2 linked regions of the Thiosocius teredinicola genome follow. Each later gene encodes a partner of the first gene's protein in a complex. Links are inferred from orthologs where the notes say so. Each region holds a gene or a part of one and is shown on either strand. Other genes may lie near its edges.

What was found. The genes of interacting proteins can lie anywhere in the genome.
Region 2: the proteins of B1781_RS05845 (region 1) and xseA are in contact, whole or in part, in a cryo-EM structure (PDB 8TXR), measured with the Escherichia coli proteins. The link is inferred for Thiosocius teredinicola from one-to-one orthologs.

Annotation. Positions count from the first base shown.
Region 1 is NZ_CP019936.1:1,191,387-1,194,756, reverse strand. Bases 1-2,789 are described here. They hold B1781_RS05845 (exodeoxyribonuclease VII small subunit), read left to right. Parts: upstream 1-1,169; coding sequence 1,170-1,409; downstream 1,410-2,789. Other genes in these bases: folE2 (GTP cyclohydrolase FolE2), read left to right, coding at 2,496-2,789; ispA ((2E,6E)-farnesyl diphosphate synthase), read left to right, coding at 1,399-2,301; B1781_RS05850 (CNP1-like family protein), read right to left, coding at 464-1,072; parE (DNA topoisomerase IV subunit B), read right to left, coding at 1-436. In the rest of the region: more of folE2, read left to right, coding at 2,790-3,329; B1781_RS05830 (retropepsin-like aspartic protease family protein), read right to left, coding at 3,338-3,370. UniProt on the Escherichia coli protein: Bidirectionally degrades single-stranded DNA into large acid-insoluble oligonucleotides, which are then degraded further into small acid-soluble oligonucleotides.
Region 2 is NZ_CP019936.1:1,799,882-1,803,206, reverse strand. The notes cover bases 1-2,871. They hold xseA (exodeoxyribonuclease VII large subunit), read left to right. Parts: upstream 1-675; coding sequence 676-2,067; downstream 2,068-2,871. Other genes in these bases: der (ribosome biogenesis GTPase Der), read right to left, coding at 2,086-2,871; B1781_RS08760 (hypothetical protein), read left to right, coding at 281-610; guaB (IMP dehydrogenase), read right to left, coding at 1-43. In the rest of the region: more of der, read right to left, coding at 2,872-3,325. UniProt on the Escherichia coli protein: Bidirectionally degrades single-stranded DNA into large acid-insoluble oligonucleotides, which are then degraded further into small acid-soluble oligonucleotides.

The DNA.
Region 1 (3,370 bases):
TTTTATCGCCGTCGGCGAACGCGATGTTGTATTCCTTGCCGTCGCGTTTGACCCACACTTCGAGGTGCTTCGACAGTGCGTTGACGACGGACACGCCTACCCCGTGCAGACCGCCCGAGAACTGGTAGTTCTTGTTCGAGAACTTGCCGCCCGCATGCAGCTTGGTCAGGATGACCTCGACCCCGGGAATACCTTGTTGCGGATGGATGTCGACCGGCATGCCGCGACCGTCGTCGCTAACCTCGATCGAGCCGTCTTTGTAGAGTGTTACCTCGATCTTCTTGGCGTGACCGGCGATCGCCTCATCCACGCTGTTGTCGATCACTTCCTGCGCCAGATGGTTGGGGCGTGTAGTGTCGGTATACATACCGGGACGCTTGCGTACCGGCTCAAGTCCGCTCAATACCTCGATGGCCGAGGCGTCATAGGCGCTCATCGTTCTAGGGATACCCGTGGGCGTGGATTACTGGGACATGAAATATTCGCGGCGGAACTCGCCGGTCAGGTAATCGCGAATCTCACCTGCCGTACGTGTTCCGCGGATACCGCAGAAATAGTCTTTCATCAGTTCGAAGCGGTAGTTGCCGTTGCGGTTGGCGTTGACGAACTGCCAACGCGGCCGCTTGGCCTTGGTGACCGGCGGATCGCGCTGCGGATTGGCGTAGGCGTAGACCTTGTTCTCACCGGTCGCACAGCGAAAACCTTCGAAGGTTCCGCTTTCCGAACCGGACTGGCTACGGATCCACAACCAGACACGGATCACATCGTCGTTCTCGTTGACATCGATCCGCGATTTGTCGATGAACAGGGTGAAGCCTTCCGGCAGCTGGTCGAGCTTTATCTGGCTCAGATTGTCCGGCTGCGGCACCGCCAGCACTTCCGTCTCATTCTCGATCCACGGGATGTCCTGGCTGTCGTCGTATTCGAACTCGCCTTTGCTGACTTCGTCGCGGTATTCGTAATAAGGATCGATGATGAGATCCTTCGCCGCGGCGTTCATAGGCATTAAACAGGTGAAGCCGGCGACGGTAATAACGGCGGCCAGCCATCGAAATCCGAGTGTATTTGTCATGGCGGCGATTTTACCGCGCGAAGGCGCCTTCTTGCATCCGTCGGGTTTACGCCGGACGCTCCGTTGCGTTAGCTTAGTCACATTGACAGGAAACGGCATGAGCAAGAAGAAAACCGAACCGGCATCGTTCGAAGAATCGCTCGCAGAGCTCGAAGCCCTGGTCGAAAAAATGGAGGGCGGCGAGATGACGCTCGACGAGTCGCTCGGCGCCTTTGAGCGCGGAATAGCGCTGACAAAACATTGCCAGCAGGCACTGCAGGCGGCCGAGCAGAAGGTCGAGATCCTCACTGCCAATACCCCCGACGCGCCCACCGAGCCGTTCGACAATGACGCTTGATCCGGCTTTCCAGGTCTTTCTCGGCGATTGCCGGGTGCGTGTGGAACGCGCACTGGATAGCTGGCTGCCCCCCGATTCGACACAGCCCACTAAGCTGCACAGCGCGATGCGCTACGCGACACTCGGTGACGGCAAGCGGGTGCGCCCGGTGCTGGTGTATGCCGCGGGTCAGGCGTTCGGCGCGCAGCCCGAATGCCTCGACGGCGCGGCCTGCGCGGTCGAACTGATCCACGCCTATTCGCTGGTGCACGACGACCTGCCGGCGATGGATGACGACGACCTGCGGCGCGGCCGGGCCACTTGCCACAAAGCCTTCGACGAGGCGACCGCAATCCTGACCGGCGACGCACTGCAGACCCTGGCGTTCAGGGTGTTGTGCAACGACGACAGCCTGTGCGTCGATCATCACGACCGGCTGCGCATGCTGGCCGAACTGTCTCATGCCAGCGGTTCGCGCGGCATGGCCGGTGGCCAGGCGCTCGACATGGAGGCGACCGGCAAGGAGATCGATCTGGCCCAGCTGGAAGCGCTGCACATCCACAAAACGGGCGCTTTGATCGTTGCCAGCGTGCGCCTCGGCGCCTATGCGGCCGGTGCCTCGCACGACGACCGGCTTGCCGGCCTCGAACATTTCGCCCGCTGCATCGGCCTGGCGTTCCAGGTGCATGACGACGTGCTGGATATCGAGGGCGAGACCTCTGTCCTGGGCAAAACCCGCGGCAAAGACGCCGCGACAGACAAAGCCACCTACCCGGCGCTGATCGGCCTCGACGGCGCACGCGACATGGCGGCCCGGCTGATCGACGAAGCGCTCGACAACATCGCCGGGTTCGACAAAACGGCCGATCCGCTGCGCCAATTGGCGCGCTACATCATCGGCCGCAAGCGCTAGCGGACGTCGGCAGGGCCTGCCCCCGATCCACTAATCCGCCCCCAAAACATAGCGATGGCGTCTTTTCCATTAGCGGGCGATAATACGCGGCTCCGCCACACCTTTTGCGGTGTTTTGTTGTGACGCCGGCGGCAGATATAATTCTGAGAAAATCACTCAACTATTGAGGTGGGACCGGGTCCCGCGAACTCGACATGACCGTAGCCAATCCGAAACCGACAATCGGTGCCGAGATCGAAGATGTGCAGAGCAGCGCGGATACCCGCCGTATTGCCATCAACAAGGTCGGCATCAAAGACATTCGCCATCCGGTACGCGTGAAAGACCGCACCGAAGGTGAACAGCACACGGTCGCCACGTTCAGCATGTATGTGTTTCTGCCGCACAATTTCAAAGGCACACACATGTCGCGCTTCGTCCAGATCCTCAATAGTCACGAGCGCGAGATCTCGGTCGAATCGTTCAAGGAGATGCTCAGCGAAATGGTCGATCGCCTCGAGTCCGAGCGCGGCCATATCGAGATGACCTTCCCCTTCTTCGTCAACAAGAAGGCACCGATCTCCGGTGTACAGAGCCTGCTCGACTACGAAGTGACCCTGATCGGCGAGATCCGCAACGGCAAGCCCGAGATGTACATCCGGGTGATCGTACCGACGACCAGCCTGTGCCCGTGCTCCAAATCCATTTCCGATCGCGGCGCACACAACCAGCGTTCACACGTCACGCTGACTGTGCGCACCTGTGATTTCGTCTGGATCGAAGAACTGATCGACCTGGTCGAGAAAGAGGCCTCGTGTGAACTGTACGGCCTGCTGAAGCGTCCGGACGAGAAGTACGTGACCGAACGTGCCTACGACAACCCCAAGTTCGTCGAAGACACGGTGCGCGACGTGGCCGCCCGCCTGAACGCCGACGACCGCATCTGCGCGTACACCGTCGAGGCGGAAAACTTCGAGTCGATCCACAATCACTCTGCCTACGCCCTGATCGAGCGCGACAAGGAAGCGGAACAAAAAGCCGCCGAGTAAATCGCCGCTCAGTACTTGGTGCGCAGGATCAGCAGATTCTC
Region 2 (3,325 bases), 610 kb from region 1 along the record:
CATCATCGAATGTCAGGGCTTCTTGGTCTTGGGCGAGGCGCATGCGTGTTTCCAACCTGGGGACTGAAGATAAGCTGAGCATTATAGGATTTGACGCATACTCGGTAAACTGGGTAGTCTCGAAAATGAGCCGCGGACCAGAGGTCCCAACTAGTCGCTTGGTGCCCTCACGCACCCGGTACGGAAACTGCGCGGCCAAAAGTCCGCAAAGGCACATGCCACGGTGTCTCACCGTAGGCGATTCGAACATAACAACAGCGTATTCAGGAGATGGAGTCACATGAAAAAAGTATTACTGGCGGCGGTTGTCGTCACCGTCGCGCTGGGTTTCGCCGGCTGTAAGAAACAAGAAACAAAATCTGCCAGCGGCGACAAAGGAACCTACGAAGCCGCATTGGCATCGGCCAAAGAAGAACAGAAGAAAGCGGCCGCTGCCGGTGGCGAATGGCGCGATACCGGTAAGATCATCCAGTCGGCCGAGAAAGCGGCAGCCGACGGCGACTACGGCAAAGCGACTTCGCTGGCCAGCAAGGCGGCAGATCAGGGCCGCTTGGGTCAGGAGCAGGCCGCCAGCCAGGTCAACTCGGGCAACCCGTCGTATCTTTACTGATCGGCTGCCGGAGCGCGTACACCAAGCCGGGCATTGCCCGGCTTTTTTGTGCATGATTGACGGCCATGAGCGCCGCCGATCCAACGCAACGCGATATCTTCACCATCAGCCGCCTCAACAGCGAGGTGCGCGCCGTCCTCGAAGGCAGCTTCCCGCTGCTATGGGTCGAAGGCGAGATATCCAACCTCGCCACGCCACGATCCGGCCACCTCTACTTCAGTCTCAAGGACGCACACGCGCAGGTGCGCTGCGCACTGTTCAAAGGCAAACGCCAGTTGTTGCGCTTCGAACCGGGCAACGGCGAGCAGGTACTGGCCCGAGCGCGCATCAGCTTCTATGAACCGCGCGGCGATTTTCAGCTGATCATCGAACACCTCGAACCCGCCGGTGCCGGTACGGCGCAACGCGAGTTCGAGGCACTGAAGGCAAAGTTGCAGGCCGAAGGCCTGTTCGACAGCGCACGTAAACGCGAGCTGCCCCTGTTTCCCCGGCGGGTCGGCATTGTCACCTCGCCCTCGGGCGCGGCCATCCGCGATGTGCTGAACGTATTCCGGCGGCGCGCACCGCACCTTCAGATCACCATCTATCCCGCCCAGGTGCAGGGCCAGAGTGCACCCGGCGAGCTGCACGATGCATTGCAACTCGCGCTGAGCCGCGCCGAATGCGATGTGCTGCTCCTCACCCGAGGCGGCGGCTCGATCGAAGACCTGGCCGCCTTCAATGACGAGCGGCTGGCACGCGCGATCGCCGCCGCGCATATTCCGGTCGTCAGTGCTGTCGGACACGAAATCGATTTCACCATCAGCGATTTCGTCGCCGATCGCCGGGCGCCCACACCTTCGGCAGCAGCCGAACTGATCAGCCCCGACACCGATGCGCTGCTGCGGTCGATCGACAAGCAACGCCAACGGATCATCGGGGCATTGCGGCGTTCACTGCAGGCCGAACGCCGGCAATTGGGCACGCTGGTGGGCCGTCTGCAGCGCGCCGCCCCAGCCAGCCGCCTGCGCCAGCAACAACAACGACTCGACAGCCTGGACCTGCGCCTGGCTCGCGGCATGCGTGCGGCACTGGCGCGCAAGCACAAGGACATCGACATGCTGTCGCAGCGCTTGCTCAGCCACTCCCCTGCGCGCCGCCTGCTGCTGCTCCAACAACGCTTCACGCCGTTGGCCGACCGCTTGAACCAGGCATGGCGAAGGGCTCACGAGAGACGCCATGCGCGGCTTTCCGCCAACGCCCGCCAGCTCAATGCGGTGAGCCCGTTGGCCACCATGCAGCGCGGCTTCGCCGTGCTACGGCGCGCCGACAAGAGCGTGGTGACGCACACCAGTCAGGTGGATGTAGGAGAATCCGTCGAAGCTCTGCTGGCCGATGGCCGGCTCGATCTGGAAGTCACACGGGTCAGCGAGCAATCGATTTTCAAGCCATTGGACGATGTGCAGGAGCAGGACTGACCCGCACGGCGAGCGGTATCACTTTTTGCGGCGCACGAACTTCATCATGCGCCCACGTTTCTTCTGTTGCCGATCGGTCAACTTGTTCTTGCGCCCGGCATAGGGGTTGTCGCCGGATTTGAACTCGATACGCAGCGGCGTGCCACGCAGCTTGAACACCGAGCGAAACCGGTTCATCAGGTAACGCTGGTAGGTCGCCGGCACCTCGGCGGTCTGGTTGCCGTGAATCACCACGATCGGCGGGTTCTTGCCGCCCTGGTGCGCATAGCGCAACTTGATACGGCGCCCGTGCACCAACGGCGGCTGGTGTTCGCTGACCGCATCTTCGAGGATGCGGGTCAGCTCCGGTGTCTTCAGATCACAGGTCGCCGCGGCATAGGCGGCGTCGACAGCCTCCAGCAGGTGGCCTACGCCGCTGCCGTGCAGCGCCGAGATGAATCGCCACTCGGCGAAATCCAGGAACGGCAGGCGGCGCTGCATCTCGCTTTTGATTCGCTCACGCTCATCGCCGCTCAGGCCATCCCATTTGTTGATGACGACGACCAGGGCACGGCCGCTGTCGACGATGTGCCCGGCGAGACCGGCGTCCTGGTCGGCGATACCCTGCTGCGCATCCAACACGAACAGTACGACGTTGGCCTGCTCCATCGACTGCAGCGTTTTGATGACGCTGAATTTTTCGATCGTTTCGCTGATGCGCGCGCGGCGCCTGACGCCAGCCGTGTCGATCAGCGTGTAGTGCCGACCGTTGGCTTCGAACGGAATGTGGATGCTGTCGCGCGTCGTGCCGGGCTGATCAAACGCCACCACCCGCTCTTCACCGAGCAGGCGGTTTACCAGGGTAGATTTGCCCACGTTGGGCCGACCCACCACCGCGATCTGGACGCCGGCGTCATGTGGTGCGTCGCCATCATCGCCGGGTTCGGGGAATGTTTCGAGGGCATCATCGATCAGCGAGCGCACGCCACGCCCATGGGCAGCAGCGATCGGCACCGGATCACCCAGGCCCAAGGCGTGAAAATCGCCGCTGATGCTGTCGTAGTCGAGGCTTTCGGTTTTATTGACGACCGCCACGATCGGCTTACCGGTACGCCGCAGACCTTCGGCGATGATCTCGTCGCCGCCGGTGACACCGTCGCGCGCGTCGAGCATAAAGAACACCAGGTCGGCCTCGCCGATGGCCAGTTGCACCTGCTTTTCCATCAGCATGTCGACGCCCTCGCGGTCGCCGCTGATGCCACCCGTGTCGACCACCAGA